4 regions of the Variovorax sp. PBL-E5 genome follow, and region 1 is predicted to be linked to each of the others. Evidence: predicted binding sites of a transcription regulator. Region 1 holds the regulator's gene; each other region holds the start of a gene.
The links. The regulator LexA, encoded in region 1, represses DNA repair genes until DNA is damaged. The targets are predictions, from matches to a motif close to ACTGTATNNNNATACAGT.
Positions count from the first base shown of each region.

Region 1 (7,587 bases):
ACCAGCCGCCCGTGGCAGCGCCGACGGCCTGCCCCACGTAGATGCCGGAACTGTTCAGCGCGACCGAGCCGGGCGCAAGCACCGGCGCGAGCGAAACCAGTCGCGCCTGCTGCGCCGAATTGGCCGCGAAGCAGCCCAAGCCCCAGGGCACCAGGATCAACGCCAGCCATCCGAGCGTGATTCCGAGCGGCCACAGAAGCAGGCTCACGCCGATCAGCACCGTGGTGATCAACACCATGCGCGACGCACCGATGCGGTCGATGTAGCGGCTCACCAGCACGTTGCCCGCGAGGCCGCAGATGCCGAACCAGCCCCAGACGAGGCCCAGTTCGCTTGCGTTCGCGCCCAGGGTCTGCCGGAGAACGGGCGCGAAATAGCTGAACAGGACAAATTGCCCTGCACCTTGCAGGGCAGTGACGGACACGACGCCCATCAGCAAGGGATTCCTGAGCACGCGTCCCCAGGCCTCGCGCGACAACGCGGCGGGGCGGATGCCGGCCGGAAGCCGGGACCAGATCCCGTATGCGCTCAGCACGGAAAGAAACGCGATCGCCGCGAAGGCCGTCCGCCACCCGAAGTGGCCGCCGATGACCGCGCCGATCGGCAAGCCCAGCACCGAGGCCACGGACCAACCCAGAAAGACGAAGGTGACGGCGCGGCCTCGCTGTTCGGTGGGCACCAGCATGCCGATACACGCGGCCGCTTGTGCGGTGAAGATGGCAGGCGCGACGACCGTGAGCATGCGCACCGCCAGCAGGCCGCCGAAGTTGGGCATCAGCATGGCGAGCAAATGTCCGGCGGCATACCACAGCATCGTGCAGCTCAGCAGGATGCGGCGATCCCACCCCGCGACCACGGCAGCCAGCAGGGGTGCGCCCAGGCACATCACGACCGCTGCTGCGGTGATCAGCTGGCCGGCGGTCGCGGCGCTGACCTCCAGCGAGGTGCTGAGTTCATTGAGCGTGCCGGGCACCACCATCACGCCCGTGCCGATCACGAAGTTACCCGCCAGCAACGCCCACGATGCAGCCGGCAATGCGGGCTGCTTCAACGACGGACCTGCAGCGCGCCGGGATTGACGATGTTGGTGGGGTTGCCCTTGATGAAGCTGACGACGTTGTCGAAAGCCTGGCCGAAGTACATCTCGTAGCTGTCCTGCTCGACGTAGCCGATGTGCGGCGTGCAGATGCAGTTCTCCAGCCGCAGCAGCGCGTGGCCCTGCAGCGGCGGTTCGCTCTCGAACACATCGATCGCCGCCAGTCCGGGCCGGCCGCGATTGAGCGCGGCGAGCAGGGCATCCTGTTCGACCAGTTCCGCCCGCGAGGTGTTGACGAAGAGTGCGGTCGGCTTCATGCGCGACAGATCTTCCAGCGTCACCAGCCCGCGCGTGTCGTCCGTCAGGCGCAGATGGATCGACAGCACGTCGGCAGCCATGAAGAACGCGTCCCGGTTGGGGGCCACCTGCAGGCCGTCGGACCTTGCCTTGGCGCAGCTTTCTTCGCGGCCCCAGATCACCACCTGCATCCCGAAGGCCTGTCCGTAGCGGGCGACCAATTGGCCGATGCGGCCGTAGCCCCAGATGCAGAGGGTCTTGCCCTTCAGCACCGAGCCGAGCCCGAAGTTGGGCGGCATCGAGGCCGACTTGAGGCCCGACTGCTGCCACGCGCCGTGCTTGAGGTTGCTGATGTATTGCGGCAGGCGGCGCATCGCGGCCATGATGAGCGCCCAGGTGAGCTCTGCAGGTGCCAGCGGCGAACCCGTGCCTTCGGCCACCGCAATGCCTTGCTCGGTGCAGGCGTGCACATCGATGTGTGCGCCGACGCGCCCTGTCTGCGAGATCAGCTTGAGCTTGGGCAGCTTCTCGATCAGTTGACGGGACACCTGGGTGCGTTCGCGGTTCAGCACGATCACATCAGCGTCCTTGAGCCGGATCGAGAGCTGTCCGATGCCCTTGACCGTATTGGTATAGACCTTGGCTGCGTATGCATCGAGCTTGGCGGCGCAGCGCAACTTGCGCACCGCGTCCTGATAGTCGTCGAGGATCACAATGTTCATGGCGTGCCATTGTGCCTCGCGTTGCCAACGCGCCGTGTCGGCGCGTGGCTGGACACGGTTCGGCCAGATGCGCGTGCGGCGAGGTCATCGTCTCGGCGAACGTCCGCGGCGCGGGTCTGGAACCTGCGCCGGCGACAGGCCGCTCCGTGTCAATGCAGTCCGGCTGCTCGTGGTGTTGCGTCCGCGGCCTCCAGGGCGGCCAGCCGATCGAGCTCGGCGCAGACGTCGACCATGCGGCCCGAAATCAACACGCGACTGGCACGCCCGCCAGATTGCTGGGCGTCGACCGTGCGCACGACGCGCAAGGGACGCATCGGCGCTGGCACTTCGGCCTGCGCCGATGCGCCGGGGTGCACCGCGCAGCTGGGCCGAACACTCACATACCGCAGGCCAGCCGAAGCGGTGCGGCGCGATCGACGAGCCGGCATCCAGCGGCTCGCCAGCGATTGCAGTGGTGTGAAAAAATCAGCAATGCTGAGAAGAGCGATTCCCATGTGAACTCCAGAAAATCAGAGGTTGAACACAGGCAGGATTGCTTTCATCGGCTTCGACAGGGTGATGGCCTTCGCCATACGCCCGCCACCTGTTGCGGCCGGGATCTTCGCGCATGCGGCTGCATGCGATGGCTGCCGCAGCTACATCAGCATCGTGTTGCGGATCAGGCCGACTGCAAGGCCTTCAATCTCGAAGGGCTCGCCGGGCTGAACCACGATGGTGGGGTAATCGGGATTTTCCGCATGCAGCTCGATGACCTGCTTATTGCGCTTGAGGCGCTTGACCGTCACCTCATCGCCCAGCCGTGCCACCACGATCTGCCCGTTGCGGGCTTCCTTGGTGGCCTGGACGGCGAGCAGATCGCCGTCCATGATGCCGGCGTCGCGCATGGACATGCCGCGAACCTTGAGGAGGTAGTCGGGCTGGCGCTGGAACAGCGTGTTTTCCACGTAATAGGTTTGATCGACGTGTTCTTGCGCAAGGATGGGCGAGCCTGCGGCCACACGGCCGATCAGCGGCAGCGCCAACTGGGCCATGCCGGGGAGGGACAGGGAGAACTGGTTGTTGCGGGATTCGTTGAGGGAGCGCAGCGCATCGCCCTTGAGGCGGATGCCGCGCGAAGTGCCGCTCACGAGTTCGATGACACCCTTGCGGGCCAGCGCCTGAAGATGCTCTTCGGCTGCATTGGCCGACTTGAAGCCGAGCTCGGCGGCAATCTCGGCGCGAGTGGGCGGAGCGCCGGTGCGCGCGATGGCACTCTGGATGAGGTCGAGAATCTGCTGCTGACGGGCGGTAAGCTTGACGGCAAACTGCATGAATGACTCCTTGCGGCACTGGCTGAATATCCAGTACCTGTATTTTTAACCAGTTTTAGAAAGTTGGCAAGCCATGGCCCAGGACATTCGAGACGGCCGGCGCCGCGTGATCGTGTTGGGGACGGGCGGCACCATCGCCGGAAGGGCGGCGGCGCCCGGTGACAACATCGGCTATGCCGCCGGCCAGGTGGGCGTGTCGGATCTGCTGAGCGGCATCGAGGCGCCGGACGGAATTTCATTGTTGGCGGAGCAGGTCGCGCAGATCGACAGCAAGGACATGACGTCGGTGGTCTGGCGCGAGCTCGCCCTGCGCTGCGCTCACTGGCTCGCCGAGCCCGACGTGGCGGGCATCGTCATCACGCATGGCACCGACACGCTGGAAGAGACGGCGTTCTTCCTGCAATCGGTGCTTTCGCCGCACAAGCCCGTGGTTCTGACCTGCGCGATGCGGCCGGCCACTGCCCTGGCACCCGACGGACCGCAGAACGTGCGCGATGCCCTCGTGGTCGCTGCGATGCCAGGTGCACACGGCGTCGTGGCCGTGTGTGCAGGGACGGTGCACAGCGCGTTCGATGTGCGCAAGGTCCACACCTATCGGCTCGATGCATTCGATTCCGGTGACGCGGGCCCGTTGGGCTATGTCGAGGAAGGCGTTGTGCGGCTCCACAGAAGCTGGCCCGGCGCGGCCGCCGATGTCGCCTCAGGCCTGTTCGAACGGATGATCGAAGCGCGGACATGGCCTCGGGTCGAGATCCTGGTGAGCCACGCAGAGGCGCGCGGGAGCATCGTCGATTCACTGCTCCAGGAGCGCCGGCTCGGTGCGGCAGAGCCGGTACAAGGCCTGGTGCTCGCGGCCACCGGCAACGGCACGCTTCACCATGCGCTCGAAGAGGCAGCACTTCGGGCGCAATCCGCCGGTGTGGCCGTGGTGCGTGCGACGCGATGCGCGCAGGGGCGCATCCTGCCGAAAGCCGGCGAAGCGGAATCGATACCCAGCGTCGGCGCCTTGACGCCGGTGAAGGCGCGCATCGCCCTCATGCTGGAACTCCTGGGCAGCCCATCGACCGCCTGAGAGAACCGGAATGTTCGCGCGAAGGGGGCCGATCAGCTGCTCAACGCCGTGAGCGCGCGCTGAGTGATCTCATCGACCGTGCCGACACCGCTGATGGCGCGGTACTTCGGCGCCGCAGCCGGCTCGGCCTTGGCCCATGCCGCGTAATAGTCGACCAGGGGACGTGTCTGCTGGCTATAGACCTCGAGACGCTTGCGCACGGTGGCTTCCTTGTCGTCCTCGCGCTGGACCAGGTCGTCGCCCGTCAGGTCGTCCTTGCCCTCGGTCTTCGGCGGATTGAACTTGACGTGGTAGATGCGTCCCGAGGCCGGGTGCGAGCGGCGACCGCTCATGCGCTCGACGATGTCTGCGAAAGGCACGTCGATCTCGAGCACATAGTCGAGGTTGACCTGCGCCGCGCGCATGGCTTCGGCCTGCGGAATGGTGCGAGGAAAGCCGTCGAAGAGAAAACCGTTCGCGCAATCCGGCAGTGCGAGACGTTCCTTGACGAGGTTGATGATCAGATCGTCGCTCACGAGTGCGCCGGATGCCATGACGGCCTGCGCCTGCAGGCCGAGCGCGGTACCCGCCTTGACCGCGGCTCGCAGCATGTCCCCGGTGGAGATCTGGGGAATGCCATATTTCTGGCAAATGAAGGCGGCTTGCGTGCCTTTGCCTGCCCCGGGGGCGCCCAACAAAATCAGTCTCATGGTGTCCTCGGACGGTTCTTTGAATTCTGTCGCGCCATGCACACTCGCCACGTGAGCGGCGCAGGGCGGAGTTGGATCGAGGATAGCATGCGTCCCGCGGCCGAATCGCGGACCAGGGCGAGGCTGGCTACGCGGCCGACAGCAGCGCGCGCACGCGGGCCAGGTCTTCCGGCGTATCGATGCCCGGCCCTGGCGCATGGTCGCTGACATGCACCGCGATGCGGTGCCCGTGCCACAGTGCGCGCAGCTGTTCCAGCGCTTCGGTGCCCTCGATCGGTGCCGGCGGCAGATCCGGAAACCGGCGCACGAACCCGGCGCGGTAGCCATAGATGCCGATATGACGCAGCGCTTGCGGTGCACGCGGCAATGTGGTCGGGCCTTTCCCTGCAAAGCCGTCGCGCCACCATGGGATCGGCGCGCGACTGAAGTAAAGCGCGTTGCCTTGCGCATCGAGCACGGTTTTCACGACATTCGGATTCACGAAATCGTCGACCGAGTCGATCGCGTGTGCTGCCGTGCTCATCACCGCATCGGGATGCGAGTCCAGAGTGTGGGCCACGGCATCGATGAGCGCCGGATCGATCAGTGGCTCGTCACCCTGCACGTTGACGACGATCGCATCGTCCGCGAGGCCGAGCAGGGTGCAAGCCTCGGCGAGGCGATCGCTGCCGCTGGGATGGTCGGTGCGGGTGAGCAGGGCTTGCACGCCATGGGCCTCGCAAGCGGCAACGATGCGCGCATCGTCCGCGGCCACCACGACGCTGCGTGCGGCAGACTGATGCGCGCGTTGCGCAACGCGAACCACCATCGGCAGGCCGGCAATGTCGGCCAGCGGCTTGTCCGGCAAGCGCGTCGACGCCAGCCTGGCAGGGATGAGAACGGTGAACGAAACCACGCTTTGCCGCGGCCCGGCTCAAAGGCCCAATTCTTCGTCGGAAAGGGTGCGTGCTTCCGTCTCGAGCAGCACGGGGATGCCGTCGCGCACCGGATAAGCGAGGCGTGCGCTGCGCGAGGCAAGTTCCTGCTTCTCTGCATTCCAGGTCAGCGGGCCCTTGGTCACGGGGCAGACGAGCAGTTCAAGCAGCTTGGTGTCCATCGAGGGATGATAGCTTCGCATCGAGCGCGGCGAAAAAGGCCGGCGCGGGTTCGAACACCAGAGGGACGGCCAAGGCTGCAGGGGCTGTTCGCCACAGTTTCACGGCGTCCTTTTCCGTGCAGATCAGCGTGTGGCTGCCGTTGTTGGGCGGGGACGTCCAGTGATGAAAATCGTCGTGATCGGGCAATGCGATGCATTGCGCCAGGCTCAGACCGGCCTCGCGAAGCATCTGGAAGAACGCGTCGGGCTTTGCGATCGCGGCGACGGCGATCAGGTGCCGTCCGCTCAACGAGGACAGCGCAATGGCCGTGCCGTCGCTTTGCAGCGCATGGTCGGCCAGCATGCGGCGGGCGCCGAATCCGGCAAATGCCGGGTGGCGCCCGGTATGAAGGATCAAGTCGCAGGAGCGGGGCCAGCGCTCGCGCAAGGGGCCGGCCGGAAGCAGCCAGCCATTGCCGGTGCCGCGATCGTCGAAGACGCAGATCTCGACGTCGCGCGCCAGCGCCCAATGCTGCAAGCCGTCGTCGCTCACGATGACCTGGATCGCAGGATGGCGCGCAAGCAGGGCGCGGGCTGCTGCCGCACGCTGCCGGGCGACGAAAACCGGCGCATGGGTCGAGCGCCGGATCAGCGCGGGTTCGTCGCCGACCTTGTCAGGATCGCTGTCGTCGAACACCTCGCGGCAGTCGTCGGTCGACCGGCCGTAGCCGCGCGACACCACACCCGCCGTGATGCCGCGTGCATTCAGGTGCCGCACGATCGCCATCACCACCGGCGTCTTGCCCGAGCCGCCCGCGACGACGTTGCCGACCACGATCACCGGCACGCCGATCCGTTCGACGGGCTGTATCCCGAAGCGATAGAGCGCCCGCCGGCAGCCGGCCAGCACGCCGTAGAGGAGGGACAACGGCCAGAGCAGCCGCGCGATCAAGCCGCGTTGCAGCCAGGCTCGCTGCAGCCAGGCCAAGGCTAGCGTCCCGCTTGCGCGGCTGTCTGCGTGGCGAAGGTGATGCGCATGAGGCCCGCGCGGCGCGCGCCTTCCATCACCGTGATCACCGACTGGTGCGAGGCGCTGGCATCGGCGCTGATGATCACGACGTTGTCCTTGGCTTCGTCCGCTGCGGCACCGAGCGCTGACGCCACGGTTTCGATGCTGCGGTCCGGCAGGATCGTCTTGTTGACCGAATAGCGCCCGTCGGCCGAGACCGCGACGACCACTTCCTTCGGGTAGTCGTGCTGCGCCTCGGCATCGGCCACCGGCAGGCGAATCTGCATCTCCGTGAACTTGCTGTAGGTGGTCGACAACATCAGGAAGATCAGGATGACCAGCAGCACGTCGATGAACGGGATCAGGTTGATCTCGGG
Region 1 covers NZ_LR594671.1:2,570,392-2,577,978, forward strand. Annotated here, with positions in the region: gene WDLP6_RS12515 (MFS transporter) at 1-1,051, opposite strand, end outside; gene WDLP6_RS12520 (D-2-hydroxyacid dehydrogenase family protein) at 1,048-2,055, opposite strand; gene WDLP6_RS12525 (hypothetical protein) at 2,205-2,549, opposite strand; gene lexA (transcriptional repressor LexA) at 2,691-3,365, opposite strand; gene WDLP6_RS12535 (asparaginase) at 3,439-4,437, shown strand; gene adk (adenylate kinase) at 4,470-5,126, opposite strand; gene kdsB (3-deoxy-manno-octulosonate cytidylyltransferase) at 5,254-6,021, opposite strand; gene WDLP6_RS12550 (Trm112 family protein) at 6,040-6,222, opposite strand; gene lpxK (tetraacyldisaccharide 4'-kinase) at 6,203-7,189, opposite strand; gene WDLP6_RS12560 (ExbD/TolR family protein) at 7,192-7,587, opposite strand, start outside.

Region 2 (7,587 bases), 3.0 Mb from region 1:
GATACGGCGGGCGTCAGGCTCAAGTGGCCGAACGACCTGTGGGTCGAGGACCGCAAGCTCGGCGGCATCCTGATCGAGACGGCGCTGCTGCAGCCCGACGCGGCCGAGCGCTATCTGGTGATCGGCATCGGCCTCAATGTCGGTGCGCGCGAAGCCGCGGGCCTGTCCACCGAGCCTGCCTGGATCCGGCAATGGCGTCCGCTCGCCACGGCGCCCGAGCTGCTGCGCGAAGTCGTGCTGCCGCTGGTGCGCAATGTGCAGCTGTTCGCGGCGCAGGGCTTCGCGGCCTTCGCCGAGCGCTTCGCCGCGCGCGACACCCTGCGTGGCCGCGAGGTGACGCTCAGCGACGGCACCGAGGGCCATTGCGAAGGCGTGGGCTGGGGCGGCGAGCTGCTGGTGCGCACCGCATCGGGCATGAAGACGGTCAGCAGCTCCGAAGTCAGCGTGCGGCCGCGCCGTACGCAGCCCTGACGATGCTGCGCGTCGTTGCCGTTCTTCTGCTGCTCGCGAACCTGGGGTACTACGCCTGGACCCACGGTGCGCTCGCCATGTTCGGGATGGAGCCGGCGCGCTTCAGCGAGCGGGAGCCGCAGCGCCTGCTGCAGCAGATCCGGCCGGAGGTGCTGCGAATCGACAAGGATGCACCTGCGGCGCCGGGGAGGCCCGCGTCGGCACCCGGGTCCTAGCTGGTGCCAATGCTGCGGCGATCGCCGGTGCCCGCATCGAAGCGCAGGCTGAAGCGCGTGCCGGGCGGCCGCTGGCCGGGATGCGCATCCTCCAGGCTCACCGTCGCGCCGTGCTGCCGCGCGATCTCGCGCACGATCGGCAGCCCCAGCCCCGAGCCATCGGCCTCGTTGCCGAGCACGCGGTAGAAGGGCTCGAACACCAGCTCGCGCTCGCTCTCGGAAATACCGGGACCGTTGTCCTCGACCTGCAGCACGATGATGCGGCCGAAGGGGTCGGCCAGCACCCGTGCGGTGATCACGCCGGGCCGCTCGGGCACGCAAGGCGTGTAGTTGAGCGCGTTGTCGACCAAGTTGCGCACCAGCTCCTTCAGCAGCGTCGGATTGCCTTCGAGCAGGACGCCGGGGGCGCCCGCTTCGGCACCGTCATAGCCGATGTCGATGCGCTTCTCGATCGCACGCGGCACCGCTTCGCGCACCACCTCGATCGTCAGGCGCGCAAGATCGCAAGGCTGCCGTCCGATGCTGGCGCCGCTGCCCTCCGCGCGCGCCAGCGACAGCAGCTGGTTCACCGTGTGCGTGGCGCGCACGCTGGCGCGGCCGATCTGTTTGAGCGACTGCTTGAGCTCGTCGGCATTCGCGCCTTCGCGCTGCGCGAGGTCGGCCTGCATGCGCAGCCCTGCGAGCGGGGTCTTGAGCTGGTGCGCCGCATCGGCCAGGAAGCGCTTCTGCGTGCCGATCGAGTCCTTGAGCTTGCCCAGCAGCTCGTTGACCGACAGCACCAACGGCACGACCTCGAGCGGCACGGACGATTCGTCGAGCGGGCTCAGGTCGTCGGGCCGGCGCTCGCGGATGCGAGCCTCGACCACCGACAGCGGCTTGATGCCGCGCACCAGCGCCAGCCAGATCAGCAGCACCGCCAGCGGCAGGATCGCGAACTGCGGCAGCAGCACGCCCTTGATGATTTCCATCGCCAGCACGGATTGCTTCTGCCGCGTTTCGGCCACCTGCAGCAGCACGGTCGGCGTGTCGGGCGAAGCGCCCACCACCCAGAGCGAGGCCACGCGCACCGGCTTGCCGCGCATCTCGCCATCCCGCAGGTACACCGTGCCCGGCACGGGCGGATCGTCGGAGTTGGGACGCGGGACATCGCGCTCGCCGCTGAGCAGCTGGCCTTGCTCGTCGAGCACCTGGTAGTACACGCGGTCGGTGCCGTCGGCCCGCAGGATCTCGCGCATCGGCTGCGGCAGCACGAAGTCCACGCCGTTCGGCCGTACCTTCACGAGGCGCGCCAGCGTCTGGGCGTTGTATTCCAGCGCCCGGTCGTACGGTGCGTTGGCGATGCCCTGCGCCACCAGCCAGGTGACCCCGATGCTGACCGGCACCAGCAGCAGGAGCGGCGTGAGCATCCAATCGAGGATCTCGCCGAAGAGCGAGCGCTGCGCGCGCTGGAAAAGCTTCAAGCGATTTTTTCGAGGCAGTAGCCGAGCCCGCGCACGGTGGCGATGCGCACCGGCCCTTTTTCGATCTTCTTGCGCAGGCGGTGGATGTAGACCTCGATCGCGTTCAGGCTCACTTCCTCGCCCCATTCGCACAGGCGCTCGACCAGCTGGTCCTTGCTCACCAGGCGGCCGGCGCGCTGCAGCAGGACTTCGAGCAGGCCGAGCTCGCGCGCCGACAGCTCGATCATCTTGCCGTCGATGGTCGCGACGCGGCCGGCCTGGTCGTACACCAGCGGCCCGTGCTTGATGGCGTTGCTGGTGGTGCCCATGCCGCGCCGTGTCAGGGCCCGCACGCGGGCCTCGAGCTCCTGCAGCGAGAAGGGCTTGGCCATGTAGTCGTCGGCGCCGTAGTCGAGGCCCTTGACGCGCTCCTCGACGCTGTCGGCGGCCGTCAGCACCAGCACCGGCAGCTGCGAGCCGCGGGCGCGCAGCCGCTTGAGGATTTCAAGGCCGTGCAGGTTGGGCAGGCCCAGGTCGAGGATCAGCAGATCGAATTCGCTGTTGGTCATCAGCGCGGCGTCGGCCTGCGAGCCGCTGGCCACGTGGTCGACCGCGGCGCCGGCATTGCGCAGGCTGCGCAGCAGCGCATCGGCCAGGACCTGGTCGTCTTCGGCAATCAGGATTCGCATGCGAGTCTCCACATGTCGCGGCCTTTGGAAGGCCGTCTGACCACATTCCCCGTCCGAATTCTAGGCCGCTGCATAGGCTTCGAGGCCGAGGGTGACCACGGTCGCGATCTCGTCGCCGACGCTGGCGCGAAACTCCTGTTCGGCTTGCGCCACCGCGTGGCGGAAGGCTTGGAGCCAGGCCAGGCCGTCGGCCGTGAACAGCACGCGCCGCGCCCGCGCATCGCGCGGATCGGGGCCGCGCGTCACCAGGCCCCAGGCCTCGCACTGGTCGACCAGTGCGCCCATGGCCTGCTTGGTCATGCCGGCGCGCTCGGCCAGCACGGTGAGCCGCGAGCCTTCGCGCGCGAGGTGGCGGGTGATGTGAACGTGCGCCGCGCTCACCTGCGCGCGTGCGGCGAGGTTCGACAGCGCGAGCGGCACATCGGCATCGTGCGCCATCAACGCCAGTACGCGCTCGTCGAAGCGGCGCATCGCATGGCCCAGCAAGCGGCCCAGATGTGTCTGGCGCCAGGTGTCGGGGTCGGCGGGAAAGGCAGGATCGGCCATTCGCAAATAGTAAAGCAAACTGACCAAAAAATCAGTTTTTCCCGATCTATCCACCCCTACACTACTGTTCAAGCATCCAGGCTGTAATTAAAAGCAGAAAGCGGATGCCCTCCACACAACCCATTGATATTCAAGGAGCTTTCCAATGGACGCAGTCGTCAAGGGCGCAAGCATCTCGGTCGCCAACAGCGAAAAGGCCAAGGCCCTCCAGGCCGCGCTGGCCCAGATCGAAAAGCAGTTCGGCAAGGGCACGATCATGCGGCTGGGCGAGGGCGAGGCGCTGGAAGACATCCAGGTGGTTTCCACCGGCTCCCTGGGCCTTGACATCGCGCTCGGCGTCGGCGGCCTGCCGCGCGGCCGCGTCATCGAGATCTACGGACCGGAATCCTCGGGCAAGACCACCCTCACGCTGCAGGTCATCGCCGAGATGCAGCGCCAGGCCGGTACCTGTGCCTTCGTCGATGCCGAACACGCGCTCGACGTGCAGTACGCGCAGAAGCTCGGCGTCAACCTGTCCGACCTGCTCATCAGCCAGCCCGACACGGGCGAGCAGGCCCTCGAGATCGTCGATTCGCTGGTGCGCTCCGGCGCGGTCGACCTGATCGTGATCGACTCGGTCGCCGCGCTCACGCCCAAGGCCGAAATCGAAGGCGAGATGGGCGACTCGCTGCCCGGCCTGCAGGCCCGCCTGATGAGCCAGGCGCTGCGCAAGCTCACGGCCACCATCAAGAAGACCAACTGCATGGTCATCTTCATCAACCAGATCCGCATGAAGATCGGCGTGATGTTCGGCTCGCCCGAAACCACCACCGGCGGCAACGCGCTGAAGTTCTACGCCTCGGTGCGGCTGGACATCCGCCGCATCGGCACCATCAAGAAGGGCGACGAGGCCATCGGCAACGAGACCAAGGTCAAGGTGGTGAAGAACAAGGTGTCGCCGCCCTTCAAGACGGCCGAGTTCGACATCCTGTTCGGCGAGGGCATCAGCCGCGAAGGCGAGATCATCGACATGGGCGTGACCGCCAAGATCGTCGACAAGTCGGGCGCCTGGTACGCCTACAACGGCGAGAAGATCGGCCAGGGCCGTGACAACGCGCGCGAGTTCCTGCGCGAGAACCCGTCGCTGTCGCGCGAGATCGAGAACAAGGTGCGCGAATCGCTGGGCATTCCGCTGCTGGCCGAAGCGGCCGACGGCACTGCGGACAAGCCCGAGAAATCCGAGAAATCAGAAAAGTAAGAGGCGCAGGTGGCATTCGCTGCGCCCTCGCTCAAGGGGCGTGCGTTGCGCCTCCTGAGCCAGCGCGAGTATTCGCGCGCCGAGCTCGAGCGCAAGCTCGCCAAATACGAGGAAGAACCCGGCACGCTGGCGCGCGCGCTCGACGAATTGGCGGCTAAGGATTTCATCAGCGAACCGCGTGTCGTCGCCTCGGTCATCCATCAGCGCGCACCGAAGCTCGGCGCGCTGCGGGTGCGGCAGGAACTGCAGGCCAAGGGCATCGCGCCCGAGGCCATCGTCGAGGCGGTGGCCGGTCTGCAGGCCAGCGAAGTGGAGCGGGCCACGGTGCTGTGGCGACGCCGCTTCGATGCGCCGCCGGCGGACGCGAAAGAGCGCGCCAGACAAACCCGCTTCCTGCTGGCGCGCGGCTTCTCGGGTTCGGTGGTGGCCAAGGTACTGAGAACGGACTTCGATGACTGACACACCGGATTCATTCGCGTCGCGCGTCATCACGCCGCGCGTGGCCTGCGCCTGGCAGCGTGCCTGTGCGCTCGCGGCCGACCCGCTGCGGCTGCCGGACTGGGCCAGCGGCCTGAGCGCGCCAGCGGCCAGGGCGAAGGCCCGGGTCAGAGGCCCAGCATCAGCTTGAGGTTCTGCACCGCGGCGCCGCTGGCACCCTTGCCCAGGTTGTCCAGCCGCGCGATCACCACCGCATGGCGATGGTCCTCGTTCGGGAACACGCGGATCTCGAGCTGGTTGGTGTCGTTGAGCGCCAGCGCATCGATCTTGCCGTCCGCACTTGGCGGCAGCACCTTCACGAACTGCTCCGGCGTGTTGCTCTTCGCATAGTGCGCAGCCAGCGCATCGTGCAGGTCGCTCGACTTCGGGCGGCCGGGCAGGTCGTCCAGATGCAGCGGCAACTGCACCAGCATCCCCTGCCTGAAGTTGCCCACCGAGGGAATGAAGACCGGCCGGCGGCTGAGGCCGGTGTATTTCATGATCTCGGGGATGTGCTTGTGCTTGAGCCCCAGCGCATAGGTCTCGAACAGCGGCGCCTCGCCCTTTTCGTAGGCTTCGATCATGGTGCGGCCGCCGCCGGAGTAGCCGCTGACCGAAGGCAGCGCGATCGGATGATCGGCCGGCAGCAGGCCGGCATCGACCAGCGGACGCACAATGGCGATCGCGCCGGTCGCGTAGCAGCCGGGGTTGGCCACCCGCTCGGCCTGGGCGACCGCCGCGCTCTGGCCGGCGACCAGTTCGGGAAAGCCGAACACCCAGCCGGACGCGGTGCGATGCGCGGTCGATGCGTCGATGATCTTGGGACGGCGGCCCTCAATGCGGTCGATCAGGGCCACCGATTCACGGGCCGCGTCGTCGTGCAGGCAGAGCACGACCAGATCGACGCCGGCCATTAGCGCGGCCTTGGCGCCTGCGTCCTTTCGCAGCTCGGGCGCGATGCTCGCGAGTTCGATCTGCGGCATCGTCTGGAGCCGCTCGCGAATCTGGAGGCCGGTGGTGCCGGCTTCGCCGTCGATGAAGACCTTGAGCATGGTGGGGGCCTTGGAATTGCCTCTGTGGAAACCGGATGTGACTGCTGGAACGGATCCGCACGTTGGTGCGGCGCACCATGATACAGTTCCTGGTTGTTCGCCGCCCCCGCCACCCGGGCGTCGTGGCCCGCGGACAACAGCCAACAACTCTCCCGTTCTCAACCTCGTTCCGAGAGACACCCTCATGAAGATTCACGAGTACCAAGGCAAGGAAATTCTTGCCAAGTTCGGCGTGCCTGTGCCGCGCGGCATTCCGGCGTACACGGTGCAGGAGGCGGTCGAAGCCGCCCAGAAACTCGGCGGCCCCGTGTGGGTGGTCAAGGCCCAGATCCACGCCGGCGGCCGCGGCAAGGGCGGCGGCGTGAAGCTCGCGCGCTCCATCGACGAGGTCAAGAAACTCGCCGGCGAAATCCTCGGCATGCAGCTCAAGACGCACCAGACCGGCTCCGAAGGCCAGAAGGTCCGTCGCCTGCTCATCGAGGACGGCGCCGACATCAAGAAAGAGTACTACGTCTCCGCCGTCACCGACCGCGCGACGCAGAAGGTCGCGTTCATCGTCTCCAGCGAAGGCGGCATGGACATCGAGGAAGTGGCCCACTCCACGCCCGAGAAGATCATCACCGACTACGTCGATCCGGCGGTCGGCCTGACCGACGCGCAAGGCCGCAAGCTCGCTGCCGGCATCGGCATCCCCGAGGCTTCGCAGGCCCAGGCGGTCGACGTGCTCCAGAAGCTCTACAAGATCTACATGGAGACCGATGCCTCCCTGGTCGAGATCAACCCGCTGATCCTCGAAGGCAACGGCAACATCAAGGCGCTCGACGCCAAGTTCAACTTCGACGCCAACGCGCTGTTCCGCCATCCCGAGATCGTGGCCTACCGCGACCTCGACGAAGAGGACGCGGCCGAAGTCGAAGCCAGCAAGTTCGACCTCGCCTACATCAGCCTCGACGGCAACATCGGCTGCCTGGTCAATGGCGCCGGCCTCGCGATGGCGACCATGGACACCATCAAGCTCTTCGGCGGCGAGCCGGCCAACTTCCTCGACGTGGGCGGCGGCGCCACCCCCGAGAAGGTGACCGAAGCCTTCAAGATCATGCTGAAGAACAAGAACGTGAAGGCCATCCTGGTCAACATCTTCGGCGGCATCATGAAGTGCGACACCATCGCCACCGGCGTGATCGCGGCCTGCAAGGCGGTCAACCTGCAAGTGCCGCTGGTGGTGCGCATGAAGGGCACCAACGAAGTCGAAGGCAAGAAGCTGCTGGCCGACTCCGGCCTGCCGATCATCAGCGCCGACACCATGGCGGAAGCGGCCCAGAAGGTCGTGGCAGCGGTCAAAGCCTAAGGAACAAGTCATGTCGATCTACATCAACAAAGACACCAAAGTCATCACCCAGGGCATCACCGGCAAGACCGGCCAGTTCCATACGGAAAAGTGCCAGGAATACGCGAACGGCA
Region 2 covers NZ_LR594671.1:5,534,658-5,542,244, reverse strand. Annotated here, with positions in the region: gene WDLP6_RS26900 (biotin--[acetyl-CoA-carboxylase] ligase) at 1-471, shown strand, start outside; gene WDLP6_RS26895 (sporulation protein) at 474-686, shown strand; gene WDLP6_RS26890 (sensor histidine kinase) at 683-2,146, opposite strand; gene WDLP6_RS26885 (response regulator) at 2,143-2,814, opposite strand; gene WDLP6_RS26880 (MarR family winged helix-turn-helix transcriptional regulator) at 2,875-3,360, opposite strand; gene recA (recombinase RecA) at 3,506-4,597, shown strand; gene recX (recombination regulator RecX) at 4,607-5,056, shown strand; gene argC (N-acetyl-gamma-glutamyl-phosphate reductase) at 5,203-6,126, opposite strand; gene sucC (ADP-forming succinate--CoA ligase subunit beta) at 6,311-7,474, shown strand; gene sucD (succinate--CoA ligase subunit alpha) at 7,485-7,587, shown strand, end outside.
Region 2: a site for LexA is predicted at 3,441-3,458, ahead of recA (recombinase RecA). Genes of this name have one in related genera too.

Region 3 (7,587 bases), on a different replicon from region 1:
GCGGCGACGCTGCCGAGCAAGCTGAGACCCGCGAGCGCCACCGAATAGGTGGGCATCGTCGGGTCGTTCGACGAAATCACCAACGTGCCCGCTTGTGCTCCTCCGCTGACGGGGTTGAATCCCACTTGGATTTCGCAGGTCGCGGACGGGGCCAGCTCCGGGCCGCACGTGTTCGACTGGGTGAAGGCACCGCTGATGCCGACACCACTCAGGGCCAGGCGAGCGTTGCCGGTGTTTTGGACGGTCACGGTCTGCTGCGGGGCCGTGGCGAGGAAGTCCACGCTCCCAAAGTCCAGCGCCGTGGGGGCGACCGAGATGCGCGGCGTCGGCCCCTGGCCCGTCAGGGCAACGGCAAGGGGCTGCTGATTCTCGGCGCGCAGGTTGAGCTGTGCCGTTACCAGGCCGTCTTTGCCCGCAAGGAATCGTACGGGAAGGTCGCAGTGGGTGCCCGCGGCGATTGGCTCCCGACAATCGGTCTCGCTTGACGTGAAGTTTGTCGGGTCCGTGGAGTCCACGGAGACCAGCGATACTGCTTCAGGCCCGGCGTTGGAGATGCGCAGTGCCGCAGTAGCAGGGCTGGCCGGCGTTGCTGCTCCGAAGGAGAGCGGGTTGGGCGAGGCAGTCAGCACGGCCGCGGGCACATGGTCGACCCCCTTCCCGTAGAGCAGGACCTCGCGCTGGACGCCGCCGGCCGTCGCTACGGTCAATGCCGCAGCATGCGGCTTCAGGGCCTGTGCGGAAAAGGCGACGCTGACAACACAGCTCTCAGAGGAGGCGAGCGTCGCGCCACAGGTCGTCGACGTCGTGAAAGCGGCTGCATCGGCGCCACTCAAGCTTGGCGCGTTGAGTGAGAGCGCTTCGCTGCCGGAATTCGACACCTGGATATCAGCGCTGGAGCCTTGGCCGACTTCGAAGGACCCGAAGTTGAGGTACCGCTTGTCGACGACCAACGCCTGGTCGGCCGTCAACCCCTCCCCGCTCAGGGAAGCCATCTGGACTCCCTGAGGCGAGTAGACGCGAAGGTAACCAGTTTCGCTGGCCGCTGCGGTGGGGGTGTATGTCACGGTTACGGTGCAACTCTCGCCCTTCGGCAGTTTTACGCCACACGTGTTCACCTGAGAGAACCCTGAGCCCTGGATGTTCACGCCAGAAATGAGCGCATTGCCGGCTCCCACGCTGGAGATGGTGATGTCCTCGGGCGCGGAGGACGAACCCATCGAAACCGAGCCGAACGCGAGCCGCGACGGAGTGAATTGCAACTCGCTGCTAAGGCCAACGCCTCTGAGGGACACGGAGGCGGCCGGATTCACCGGGTCATTCGAAACAACGAGCAGCTCGGTTTCTCGAGTGCCACTCCCGTTTGGCGTGAACTGCACGCGCACCGCGCAGGATGCGCCAGGGGCTAACGGCGACCCGCAACTGTTTTCCTGGTTGAACTCCACCGTGCTGGCGAGGCCGACGTTCGTGACCTCGAGCGGCGCGGAGCCGACGTTCGTCACCGTCACCTCTTGATAGTTGGAGGTGTCCCCCTGCGACATCGCCTCGAACTGGAGTGAGCCGGGGGCAACTTCCAGCACGGGTGCAGGCACATGCCCTTTGAGGTGAACGAGCAGGTTCTGCCCGGCCTGGGAGGCGATGACCAGGTCGCCGATGGACCGTTCCACGGAGCTGGCCGTGTATTGCACGGTCAGGTCGCAGTATTCCCCGGCTGCCAGCGGCGCGGTGCAGCCGGTCGTGACCACAAAGTTCGCCGAGTTCGTCGCGTACGTGTGCGTGACCTCCGCGACGTCCGGACCAGCATTCGTCACGCGCACGACGCGGCTCACCGCTGTGCCGAGCGTTGTCGTGCCGAAGTCGACCTCGGACATGTTCGTGCTGAGTTGGCCCTTGGCGGCAGACGAGACGCCCTTGCCAGACAAAGCGACAGTTTTGGTGAGCGTGGTCTGTCCGGCGCCCGTCGGGATGGCCAGTTGAGCGCTGAATGTTCCGACCACGGCAGGCGAGAACGCGAGGGCGAGCTGGCAGGTAGCGTACGCGGGAAGAGTTGCCCCGCAGGTCGAGCTGGACGAAAACAAAGCCGCGTCTGGGCCACCCAAGGTGGGCGAACCCAGCGTGAGCTCCTTGGTTCCGGCGTTGGCCAAGGTGATGGTCTTCGTCGCCGGCGCTTCACCGACAACGACGTCGCCAAGCGAGACGGAGTCGGGGGCTGACAAGCGGCCGTCCACGGCACCTTCGCTGGGGTCCGTGTGGTCGCCGCCGAAGCCGAGCATCCCAACGTCACGGATGCTGCCGTCCCCACTCTTCACGCGGAGCGCGCCCACGCGCTGCCCCATGGCGGTCGGTATGAAGTTCACGGCAACAATACATGCGGCGCCTGGGCTGAGGCTGGTGCTGCAGTTGTGGCTCACCTTGAAGTCGGAACCCCCGTCCAGGAAGTACATCTGGCTGATGATGGCAGGGACATTCCCGACGTTCTTGACTGCAAGCTGCTTGACCGTGCTCGTCGTGCCGAGCTTCCAGGTGCCGAAGTTCCAGCCGTTTTCCGAGATTTCTAGGTCCGTGAGGAGACGTACGGCGTTGCCGATGAGAGAGCCCTCGGCGCGGCTGTTCGAGCCCTGGAGCACCAGGCTTCCGAATTGTGGGCCGGCCTCTTGTGGCATGAAGCTGACCAGCATGGTGCACTCGCCATGTGCCGGCACGGTTGAGCAGGTCTTCTCCACGGCGAAAGGAGCCGTGGCGACCGCGGTCACGTCCGTGGCGGCGCCGCCCCCGTGGTTGACGACCTTGACGGGCAAGGTCCGCATTTGGGTGCGAGCCACGTCCCCAAAATCGGTGAGCTCGGGCTGAATCTCCAGGTCAGCCTGGCCCGTCAGCTTGATGTCGATTGGAATGCGATACCGGAAATCGGACGCGGCTGCGCTGAGCGCGGGCTGGAGGACAATGGTTGCACTGAGGAGCGCGCAGACGAAGCGCTTGAAGGACGGACGCATTTTTCTAGACAGTTCGGACAGCGGCCCCCTGACGGATTCCGGGGGCTTTGGGCCTATAGCCAGGGACCGTCTAGTGCGGGGTTTTAGGCCCCTTCTTTTCAGGCCCATCCGCGGCGCGCAGAGAGGGCACAGCCGCGTCCCTCGTTCGGGGCGGCCTGCGCACGCGCGACGAGCTCTTGGCGAGGAGTTGGCGGCGGTACTGAAGCGCGCGGTGCCAAGACCTCGCCCCACAGGGTGTTAGGGGCCGTTGCGGCGACCTTGGGCCTTCCGGAGGTCGGTGGCCGCCTGTGCCTGAAGTCGGTAGGGGCCTTAGGCGGTCACGATGCGGGAGCGCCGCACGTCCCCGACTTGCGCGCCGCTGACTGGCGCCGTTGAGGGCGTTGCGCGCTTCCAGGCACGACGCGACAGCTCCTTGTTGACAGAGGCGACGTCGCCACTGTCGAGCAAGCCGGTTGTGAACATGGCAACGAGATTGTTGACAAGACTTCTGACCGTGGCAGGCAGGCCCGCGAGGTAGTCCGCTTCGGATTGCGCCGGGGCGTCAATGGGGGTAGCTGGCGCGTAGCGCAGGCCTTCGGGGTCAAGCCAGTCAGCCGGCACGTCAAAGGCCTTTGCAATGCTCTGCAGGCGGTCGCTCGGCAAGCCGCGCACGCCGGATTCTGCGTGGCTGATAGCAGTGCGCAGTCCCTGAAAATCGAGCGGCTCGACCTTCATCGCAAGCTGGTTGCGGGAGACGTCGGAAGCATGACGAAGTGCGCGCAGGCGCATCGATTGAGTCGGCCGCGGGGCCTTTCCCTTGGCGCCAAGAATGAGCCAACTACCCGAAACGCCGAACTCGGTGGCAATACGGAGAATCGTGTCGGGACGAGGGGTGGCGAGGCGCTCTTCCCACCCCTTCAGGACTGTCGCGGTGCTGTGGCCGAGGCGCGTCGCCATCTGCGCCCTGGAAAGGCCGAGCGCTTGCCGAAGGTCTCGCAGGCGGAAATGGATACCAGGCGCGATGTCGTCGAAGGACCATTCCCCTGTGACCTCAGGCAGTGCCGCGGTTTCGACATCGCCAGTGCCCTTGAGCAGAGTGGCCGAGTCCGTGGCGTAGCGGGACGCGAGCTTGTCGAGGTGGTCGAGGTTGACAACGGAGAAGACGCCTCGCTCGAGGCGGGAAACAGCGGCATGGCTGCCCTGATAGCCCAAGACCTCCTCGGCAATTTCGAGCGTGGTTTTGCCAGTCGCTTCGCGCAGCTTTCGCAGACGCGCGCCCAGCTCTAGGCGGTCGGCGAGGTCAAGCTTACGCTTGCGGGAGGTTGCATCGACCTGGTTGGCGGTGGCGGGCATTGGGTCCTCGAAACTACATTGAATTTAATGCGCTGCGGTTGCGGCGCTTGGGGTTATTGTACGACAGTGCTTGAACGAGCACCATCAGTATCAGATGCAAGCATTTTAGATTTAGCCGCACCGTAGTGGCGCCGGCGCCACCTGGTTTTTCTCAGGCCCGATATGGCCCAATCTGATTGCCGCCATCGCGCCCGTCGAACCGCCCGTGCAGGCCGCGCAGGCGCGGTCCCGGTCCGATGCCGCAGGCCTGCAAGCTGTGCGATACTGTACGGCCATCCAGTATCCTGGCCGCCGGCAATGTCCGCCCTTCCCGCTTACGCCGAGCTGCGCTGCGTCTCCAATCACACCTACCTGCGCGGCGCCAGCCAACCGGAGGAGCTGGTGGAGCGCGCTTCGCAGCTTGGCTATTCCGCTCTCGCAATCGCTGACGAGTGCAGCCTGGCGGGCATCGTGCGCGCGCACGTTGCTGCCAAGGAGCACGGCCTCAAGCTTCTGGTCGGAACCCAGGTCCAGGTTGCTTGCGGCCACCCCTTCACGTTGCTCGTCCTTGCGTGCAACCTGAACGGGTACGGGAACCTTTGTGAATTCATCACCAAGCTTCGGCGTGGCTCAGAGAAGGGAAAATACGAACTGCAGTTCGCAGACCTGACCGCCGCGGCCCTTGAGGACTGCGTCGTCGTCGCCTGCCCGAAGCGGATGTCGACCCCGGAACAGCTGGAGACAACAGGACGCTGGCTCCTGTCAGAGTTCCGGGGGCGTTGCTGGTTCGGCGTCGACCTTCTGCGCCTCATCGACGACGAGATGTGGTTGTACCGACTCCGCCAGGTGAGCGAGCTGACGGCAATTCCCTTGGTAGCCGCCGGCGACGTTCATTTTCATGTTCGCTCCAGGAAACCACTCCAGGACGTACTGACCGCTACGCGAGTTGGCCGCCCGCTGACGGAGTGCGGCCTCGACCTTCAGCCAAACGCAGAGCGGCACCTAAGAACGCGTCTTCGGCTGGCGCAAACCTACCCGGAGGATTTGCTTGCAGAGACGCTCAACGTGGCCGCGCGCTGCCAATTCAGCCTCGAGGAGCTTCGATACCAGTACCCCGACGAAGTGGTGCCGGACGGGGAGACGCCCTCCTCCTATTTGCGGCGCCTGACCTACGAGGGCGCCGGCCGACGGTGGCCAGAAGGGGTGCCGGCGAAGGTCCAGCTACAGATTGAGCACGAGCTGACATTGATTCAGGAGCTCCGGTACGAGCATTACTTCTTGACCGTCGCTGACATCGTCCAGTTCGCGAGGTCTCGCAACATCCTGTGCCAAGGGCGCGGGAGTGCCGCCAATTCCGTCGTCTGCTATTGCGTGGGCGTCACTGAGGTCGACCCAGCGCGCATGAGCGTCCTTTTTGAGCGTTTCATTTCCAAGGAAAGGAATGAGCCGCCGGATATCGACATCGATTTTGAGCACGAGCGTAGAGAAGAAGTTCTCCAGTACCTGTACCGGCGTTACGGACGCGACCGTGCCGCCATCACCGGTGTGGTGACCAGCTATCGGCCCAAGAGTGCGGTGAGGGACGTGGGCAAGGCGCTGGGATTTGACCTTGAGGTGGTAGACCAGCTTGCCAAGAATCATCAGTGGTTTGACGGCAAGGCGGTCATGCCGGAGCGTTTAGTGGAACTAGGCCTGTCGCTTGATGACCTGAAGGTGCGCCAGCTGATGTTGCTTACAGGGCAACTGCTAGGGTTCCCAAGGCACCTCAGCCAGCACACCGGCGGGTTCGTGCTCACAAGGACGGCGTTGTCTCGGCTGATTCCAATCGAGAACGCCTCGATGAAGGACCGAACGGTCCTGGAGTGGGACAAGGATGACCTTGACGCTTTGGGGTTTCTCAAGGTCGACTGCCTGGCTCTGGGCATGCTGACCGCCATCCGCAAATGCCTGGATTTCATCGGTCAGCGTAAGGGGTTCGTATTCGCGATGCAGGACATCCCGGCGGAGGACCCCGAGACGTACGAGATGATTTCGCGCGCGGACACCGTCGGAGTCTTCCAAATTGAGAGCCGCGCGCAGATGAGCATGCTGCCGCGGTTGAAGCCTCGGTGTTTCTACGACTTGGTGGTCGAAGTCGCGCTCGTGCGCCCCGGGCCCATCGTCGGCGGAATGGTGCACCCGTATCTGCGGCGTCGGCAGGGGCTCGAGCCCGTGACGTATCCAAGTGAAGCGCTCAAGGAGGCGCTTGGCCGCACGTTGGGCGTGCCCGTATTTCAGGAGCAAGTAATGCAGATTGCGATGCTTGCCGCGGGGTTCACCGCCGGGGAGGCGGACGGGCTCCGCCGAGCAATGGCTGCCTGGAAGCGCAAAGGCGGTCTGGAAAAGTACCATTCCAAAATCGTCGAGGGCATGACGACGCGGGGCTATGAAAAGGCGTTCGCCGAGCAGATTTTCGAGCAAATCAAGGGCTTTAGCGAGTACGGATTTCCCGAAAGCCACGCGGCGTCGTTCGCCCTCCTCGTCTATGCGAGCTCGTGGATTAAACGGCACCACCCGGCAGAGTTCCTGACCGCAATGCTGAACTCCCAGCCATTGGGGTTTTACAGCCCAAGCCAACTGGTACAGGATGCCAAGCGGCATGGAGTCGTCGTCCGGCCGCCCGACGTCATGCACAGCAACCTGGACTGCACGCTTGAAGACCTCCCGCATGCGCCGGCGGTGCGACTTGGACTTCGGCTTCTCGCAGGGCTGCGGTGGGAATCCGCGCAGCGCATCGTCGATGAACGCGCGCGAGGGCCGTTCGACAATGCTGAGGACCTTGCCAGGAGGGCGCGGCTCGAGCTGGCTGAGATGAAGTTGCTCGCAAGCGCAGATGCCTTGATGTCGCTGAGCGGCCACCGGCGGGTCGCGGTCTGGGACGCCGCGGCTCTCCGCTCTGTGCCCGAGCTCCTGCAGGAGGCGCGCGTCGACGAAGACGTCCTGGAGCTGGCGCCGGCGCCCGAGGGTGAAGAGGTGATGTTCGACTACGCTGCGACGGGCTTGACGTTGCGCAGCCATCCACTCGCGCTGCTTCGACCGTTGCTCGCAAAACGGGGGCTGGCCACGGCCGCCGACCTGCAGGACGTTGAGAACGGGGCGGAGGTGCGCTATTGCGGACTGGTCACTCTGCGGCAGCAGCCTGAGACGGCGAACGGCGTCATCTTCGTATCGCTCGAGGATGAGACCGGCGTGGTGCAGGTGATTGCCTGGCGCAGCATCAAGGAGGCGCAGAGGCAGGAGCTGCTGA
Region 3 covers NZ_LR594672.1:448,796-456,382, reverse strand. Annotated here, with positions in the region: gene WDLP6_RS29975 (choice-of-anchor D domain-containing protein) at 1-2,990, opposite strand, end outside; gene WDLP6_RS29970 (helix-turn-helix domain-containing protein) at 3,300-4,322, opposite strand; gene WDLP6_RS29965 (error-prone DNA polymerase) at 4,620-7,587, shown strand, end outside.
Region 3: a site for LexA is predicted at 4,586-4,603, ahead of WDLP6_RS29965 (error-prone DNA polymerase). Genes of this name have one in related genera too.

Region 4 (7,587 bases), on a different replicon from region 1:
CACTGAGACAGCCAAAGTCACGGTTTTCCATACGGGCCCAGGGGGTAAGACCGAGTTCCTTCTCTCTGGCAGCAGCATTAAGCCCATCGTGCAGTTCTCTGGTACCAATGTTTCGAAGCCTACGGCTGCATCGGGCGACATGGGGGTCGCGACTTACAACGGCCCGACCGGTGCGGCAGCAGGCACGGTGCTGAAGGACCTCTACCTCGTGAACACCAACAAGGTCGGCTACGCGAGCGTGCCACGCATGCGCATCGTCGGCGCAGATGCATCTGCATTCACGTTCGCGACCTGGACAAACTACTCGAGTGCAGAAAACACAGGCCAGGATGTTTCGCCCACCTCGCTGAAGCAGAACAACGTCAGCACCAATCTGAACGTGCGGCTGCAGTTCAAGCCAACCAAAGCAGGGGCACACGCCGCGCAATTGCTCATCGACCACAATGGGGCTAACACGTCGCCCTTGACTTTGGACCTCTCCGGGGCGGGCGAGCGTGACGTGACGGGAGTCTTCGCGACGGTGGACTTTGCTGACAACGGACTCATTCCGGATTTCGCACCACAGGCCAGCATTGCCAACAGTGCGTTCGGTTCCAGCACGAAGCTTGTCAACCTTCGGGTCGCCGGGTCCCGCGGACGCGTCACCTACAGCGGCTTCAAGGTCGAAGGCTCGCCGGCCTTTGCGGTCACGACGGTCTATGCTGTCCATCACACCGGTGCGTCGAAGACGCAGCTCTTCACCTACGCCGCGCCAGGCGTGACGGAAGGCGCCGCGCCGTACGTCGGCGCTGACGTTGCCGGCGGAGCCGTTCTTAGTGACTACGGCCTCAACGTGACCTTCGCCCCGACCACCCTCGGCGCGCATACGGCGACATTGACCGTCTTCCACGACGGGCCTGGGGGCCAGACGTCGTTCCGCGTGAACGGTGCGGCTCAAACAGAGATGCAGCTGTCATCGCGTCCCGACATTGCCGACTATGAGTTTGGTGCCTCGCTGTCGAGCATGGCACAAGTGTCCGCGCCCTTGCCTGTGTACATCCGGCGCACCACCGGCACGACACCTCTCCAAGTGGGTACGGTCGAGCTCAGTGGGCCGGATGCAGACCAGTTCTCCATCTTGTCGGTGGTGAACGTGACGGACAACGCTGGTACGCAGGGTACCAGCCTGTGGAGTGATTCGCAGGGTGCCCAATCAGCAGCCGTGAACGCTTCGCTGGCCGGCGCCACTGGGGCAGTCAACGTGGTGTACCGGCCATCGCGCACGCCAGGCGCAAGCGGGCACACTGCGACGCTGACGGTCAGCAGGGCCGGCTTCGCCTCGCAGAGCGTGCAGCTCACGGGCTCCGTGGCTTCGGACGGCCAAGGCTTTGCCCGCTTCCGTCCCAAGGCCTCGTGGAACCTCTCGCAAGACAATCTGATTGCCACAGCTGTTTCTCCCAACTACGTGGGCATCGGGCCAGCCGGCGGGATTCGCGCCGGCAAATGGTACTTCGAGGTGACGGATGCATCGCCACCGCCTGTGGTCAACCCGACGACGAATGGCGACGGCTCGCGCAACTACTACACCTACGCGACGAATCTGATGCAAGTGGGAGTTGGCATTGGGAGCAGCACGCCTGGCGCTACCAACACCTTGGCACTCGCCCCAGGAGTGTTCTATGACTACCAAAGCGGAACCTCGCGATACTGGACCCAGTTCAGCGCGGGCTACAACACCCCGGCGGGGTACTCGGTCGCCACCGACGCTCGACTGAAACTGGAGACCTACAAGGCATACGGCATTGCCATCGACTACGACAACCGGAGGTTGGACATCTATGTTCAGACCTCTTCAGGTTGTGCGAAGGCGTTGTCGTATTCCCCGAAGCCCGAGGCTTTGGCTGACACTTCGGCGTGGTACCCCGTCATAAACAGTAATGCGACCAAGTCGATGGTGCTGACCAAAGGTGAGGGCGGCACGTTCCGCTGCAAGCCAGCAGGCTACGAGGCGCTTCGGAATTGAAAGCGCGGCCTGCACGGTATGTCGCGGCTGAGGAGGTTCGCTTCTTCGGCCGATGAACAGCGCATGGCTATAGGCCGGCAGGCAACGTCCATCTTTCAGGAACCCCATGAGTCATCTCTTCAGTGTCAAGAACTTCTCTTTGTTCAGTGCTTTGCAGTCAACCGGAACCCTGGCCCGACTGTGCCGAGGGGGCGGGGCGCAGACCCCTAACGACGGCCTGCATCGATTCGTCCTCCGCTCTCCCGAGGTGCAAGCCGCGGTTCGGCGCTCGACTGGCCTGCCCGACTTCCGCATCCGAATTGCCTACCCCGAGGACCCGATAGCAGCGGGCTTCATGGCTGCCGCCAACACGCTGCGGCTCGAGGTTTACACCGTCGAAGGCAAGCCGGTCGGTGAACCACAGCTGCTGCCGAACCTCGACGATGATTTGGCGGTGGCCATCGAGGCGGAACTTTTCCACGAGCTCCTGAAGAGCAAAGGCATCGACATCCCGCTGCTGTAACCATTTCGGCCGCCCTCTCTAGGGCGGCTTTTCCTTGGACCTTCGGGACGCTGCCGGGGCCACCGCTCGGGCCTGCGGCCCGACGCGTCGCGACGCGACTTTCTATACAGGACATGTGCCCCCTCTAGGAAATATCCATGCCTCTTACTTCCGCCCCGACGGTTTCATGGCCGGCATTGACTTTCGGACCCGTAAACCTATGGAGTGCTCCGCCTGCTTGGCGCAGGGTCGGAACACAGCGGGTACCTCAACCCCGCACCTCCACGCCGAGTTGCCGCAGCGCCCCAGGACTCGTACACCCCGGGGTCCGCGCATTGCTGCGCACCCGATGAACTCCTTCCAAGCCCCTCGAGTAGGGGCTTTCTTTTGAGCTCGGATGCATCTCGCAACGGGTGGGTCGTGCGCCCGATTAAGCGAATACGCCATGGAGGAACCATGCGCTTTCTTCGCTCGCAAGGCGGGTTTGGTACACCCATAGCAAGCCAGCATGCTCACTCAGCGCGACGAAATAGTCACGCGCAACGTGACGTGTTTCGACCTGGTCGGAGGTGGCGGCCTTTCCTGGCGACGCCTGGTCAGTCAAGCTCTCACCGACCCGGTCGAACCAACCATGCTCGATGCGATGCGGGCCTATCAAGAACTTAAGGGGGCCTTGGTACAGGGGTTGTGACTCACGGGAGGCCAGGCGCAGTGGTTTGGGCAGGATGAAGGTGGGCTGAGGGCAGTCGAGTAGGCGCGCCACCTGCCTTGGGCGCTTGTCCGGAGCAGGCTGCCAATGGCACATCCATTCCGGCCGGTGGTCCTCCAGGATGACAGGTCGCAAGACCCGCTCTGGCCCCAGCCGCGCGGCGATGCGCTCCAGCACCAATGCCAGGCCTTCGCCGTCCGGTAGCGTCTCAGGCAGCAGCGAAAAACTGTTTTCTTCGAGCGGGCGAACGTCGTCTGCCACCAGTGCGAGGTCCCCCACGGGCGCCAGCAGCTCGACCTTGGCCAGGTTCTCGGCCAGCAATCGGCTCAAGTGCTCGATGTTGCGCGTTGGCTCCGCTGTACGAACCGACAGTTCGCCGCCATCTCCGGCTGCCTTGGCGCGCATCGCGTCGTGACACCACTTCAGCGTGAAAGCTGTCGTCCCGGACCGCCTTGCGGCCAACCAGGCGCACAGCTGGAGCAGGAGCCGACGGGCGCCAAAGAGAAGCGCCGGCGCCATCTCGATGCGAGACATCAGCTCGAGCTTGGCAGCAAAGGTGTCGGGAAGTTGCACCCAGGCATGCGCCTCCGGCTTGAGGCCATAGGCCTGGTCCAAAGCCCCCAACAGTTCCTTGTCAAAGCGCCGGCTCAGCCCGCCACGGGGGAGGGCGCGCACTTGGCCGAGGGTCTGGCATCCGATGCGTTCAAGGATGGCGGCATGCGCCGCGGCGGAAGCCAGAACTTCGACGGGGAGGGCGTCCAGCAGGGCCTGGAGGGGTTTGGAAAACCCGTTCGATTGACCCGTGCGCGCGACCGCCACCGCGGCGAGACTGGTCGGGGCCCAGGCAAGCTGACCCACCCCCATCTCTTCCGCCTCGGTTTTCACCCGCTCGACGAGCTTCCGCTTGCCGCCAAACAGGCGCACGCTCGCCTCCAGCTCCATCACCACCGCAGCAGAAGCGGAAGCCGCATCGATGATGCTGACGCGCGGGGTGAACTGGAGGCACCAGACCGCCAGGCCACGGATTGCTTCAGTGCGCTGGGTGTCGGAGAGCTGGCTGTCGGGAAGTAACGCTGCCCAGAGCATCTGATGGTTCTCCAGCGGTCACGCGAGGCTTGCGCGCGGCGAGGAGCACGCTCGGCTTCGACAGCCGGGGCGTGATGAGCGGCGCCAGGCCGCGGGGAATTGACGGCAGGTGCAGCACGCCGTCATGGGTGCTGCCTTTGCGCTTCAGCAGGTGCACCTGAAGCTCCCAGTCGACGCCATAGCTCACCTGCAGGCGCAGCGGCGCCGCGGAGGGCTCGTGCTGGGCCGCGGCGGGCCGGCACAGGACCACTGGGCTGTCGCATCCCTGGGCGCACACCTGAAGCCGTCGAATCTGCTCCTGACGCGCTTGCGGGAGCCAGGCCACTAGCATTCCGGCTGCGTTCGCCTTCACCAATTGCTCGGTGACCCATAGGCGCTCCGCCGGCGTCGCCGCCTGAATCCAGACCATTCGGCGCTCATCGATGCCCTCATCGCGCAGGCCTGGCAGGTGGGGAGCCTTCGGCGGTCCCACGATGACGATATCCTTGCCATCAGCCACAACCTGGCGCATTGCCGGGGCAAGCAGGCGCCACTCGAGCACGGTCGGCTGGGCCTGGAGCAGTTCGGTCAGGGAGCGGGCCGGCCAACCCCCGCCCGGCAACTCTGCATCGAGTGCGGCGAAGCCGGTGGGAACCACCTTGGTGACAGGCGAGCCAAGCTGGTCGCCGCGCCATAGGGCAGCCTCGACGGAGGCGGGCAACTCGCCCGGCTTCAGGACGGGCTTGACGCGGCGGGACGGCAGGGCCGGCGCGTCGTCATCGTCGGCCCATTCCAGAAGGGCGGCCATGACGGGCTCCGGTACTGTATGGACGTCCAGTTTACGCGCCTTTTCAGGCGCGTACAGCAGCCCCTCCAGGCGAGTCGGGTTTGGCCGGAGCCTTCCAGCCGAGGAGCAAGGGTCTCACTTTCGTGTGTCTGAGCTACGGGAAAGTTGGACATGTGCCCTGTTTCTGTGTGCGGCGCCCCCAGAGGGCGCGGCCCGCCTTGGTGCTACACGAAGGAGGCCAACTCACCCCCTCAATCATGCTGCACCCCCGAATCGACCTCGCGGCTCGCAAAGCCCAGCAACCCGTTCCGCCGAACTTGAAGACCGCCGAGCATCACTGGCTGGAGGTCAAAGACATGGACGGCCATTCCTTCGGCTTGGTCGTTGCGCAATGGAATCCGGGGGCGCGCAAATGGAGCCATTCCGGCAACGTCGGAACAGGCTTGTACCTGAACTCCGACTACTGGCGCTATGTAGCGCCCTGCCCAATGCCGGATTTCCCCGCCTGATTATTTCGCCCCGCCGGCTTTCAAGCCGTCGGGGCGATGCTTCTGGCGTTCTCCGCGCGGAATGCAACTGCGATTACTCACTAAGCGCCACAAGGGGTACTGAACTACCCAGCGAGCTTTATCTATTGGGCCTGAAGCAGCCCAACCTGCTGGAAGTGGCTGGCAATTCGGTCTAGAGCTGCGCGCGCAGACGGCGCAATCTCGGCGGAACGCGACAGCATGAGGTTGAGGCGCTGCCCGAGGCCTTCGACGTGAACCTTCGTGGCGGTTTCGCACTGGCCACCGCGGCCGTCCGATTCGCAGGGAAGAGTGGCGGCTACTCGGGATGCGTAAGTGCCGGCAGGGACGCCGTAGGCAACGACCGGCTTCTTGAGCGCCACAGCGAAGCCCACCTCATAGACGGTTCCGGAATCCGGTTCGGTCCCCCGAAAGTTCACCAGGTTGGCTGCAATGCCGTCCGCGCGCTGGATGAGCTCGATGTTCGCGTCGTAGATTCGCTGGGCGATTTCATCCTCGGTGCCCCCGAACCCGTCCGGCAGGCCGCCATCGGACGGCACTAGGGCAACCATCCCGAGCTGCTCGCAATGGGCCTTCAGCGCCTTGAAAATCTCGGCGCGCTCGGGGAAGAAGACGTCAGGCCCGGCCAGGTAGACGTGCGGGCGTGCTGGTTGCTCTCTCATGGAAACTCAAGAAATTGAAAATGAGGCGCGCCGTAAGGGCGCTCATCTGTTATTGGCGGTGGAATCCGTTCAGTCGTCCAGGCGTATCCGAGGGGCGAAGCGGTCCGGGTACAAGTTGCGCATCCGTGCGCTGGGGCTCACGACCTCAATCGGAGTCAACACGGAGACGCCCTGCTCGCCCGATTCCTTTCTAGGCATGAAAGCGGGAGTCGCCGAACACGGCCCCTGAAACCACATATAGCCCGTCTGCAGGCCGTCGTACTTCATCCACAGGATGCGAAAGCGGTCCACCAGTACCTGGCGCGGCTCCTCCCAGGTGTCCCGGTTAATCTCAACGACATCGCCAATGCGGGCGCCGAATTTTGCGAGCAGCCACGCCTCGCACGTCTCGAGGTGAAGCTTCTTCTTGCCCGCCATCAGGTAGTCGTAGGCGTCCTGCAAGAGTCGATTCAACGGACCCTCGCGCGCTGCTTCCTCGGCGGCGCCCGCCTCGATGTTCATTCGAAAGACGCGGTAGCACAGCGAGGCATGTGCCTCGCCGGCGGAAATCCCAGCTGCCGTGCAACGCTGAATCAGGAGTTCGACTTCCTTCGTGATGTGGTCGTCCACTGCAGCTTTTCTTGCCAGTTCTTGGGTAGCGGGCATAGTCACATCCTGAATTTGTTGTTTGAATGGAGCTCGTTGGGTGCCCGTGGGTACCCGTTCCAGGCTCGCGGGTTCGCGTGCCTAAGAGCCCTAAAAGCCATCATTATAGCAGCTATAAAGCTTTCGAGCTAGAACCGTTTTAGGGTGACTCGCGCAAGAAAACGGACGGCGGTTAGGCGCGTCCGTTTTAGGGAAATCAGAGCAGGTCGCTCAGCAAATGAATCTGGCCCTTCAGCAAGGCCTTGTCCCGCATGCTCAGCCCGCGCACCAGTCGATGTGCCAGGGCCGCTGCGTCTCTCCGGTCTTGCTCCTCACGCATTGCGCTGGGGAAGATTTCACCAGCCAGGTACTGCGCCATCAGGTGGTCGATGCCGCGAATACCTTCTCGGCGTAGGCGGATGATTCGGTCAAGGTCATCGCCCAAGGTCTTCGGCGGCACCTCAGTCGCTCCCTTGGAGAGCGACATCTTGCCCGTGTGCACCAGATTGCCTTCTGAAAGGCGGAAGGCCAGGTCAAAGCCTCGCCGATGGTCCTCAGGCTCCGCCGTCAGGACGATTTTTCCACTTTCGCGCTGGTGCTGGGCGGCCCGGTCTCGCAACGGCCCACGCAGCAGCACGCGCTGACTGCCGAGGTCCATGCCAGCGGGAAGCGCGAGAAGCGCCCGAATCCACGGAGTTGCGGGTTCGCCCGTGGCCTGCCGAAGCTCACC
Region 4 covers NZ_LR594672.1:461,039-468,625, forward strand. Annotated here, with positions in the region: gene WDLP6_RS29975 (choice-of-anchor D domain-containing protein) at 1-2,002, shown strand, start outside; gene WDLP6_RS29980 (hypothetical protein) at 2,109-2,504, shown strand; gene WDLP6_RS29985 (Y-family DNA polymerase) at 2,914-4,278, opposite strand; gene imuA (translesion DNA synthesis-associated protein ImuA) at 4,223-5,065, opposite strand; gene WDLP6_RS29995 (hypothetical protein) at 5,362-5,553, shown strand; gene WDLP6_RS30000 (nucleoside 2-deoxyribosyltransferase) at 5,676-6,233, opposite strand; gene WDLP6_RS30005 (hypothetical protein) at 6,303-6,842, opposite strand; gene WDLP6_RS30010 (hypothetical protein) at 7,075-7,587, opposite strand, start outside.
Region 4: a site for LexA is predicted at 5,079-5,096, ahead of imuA (translesion DNA synthesis-associated protein ImuA). Genes of this name have one in related genera too.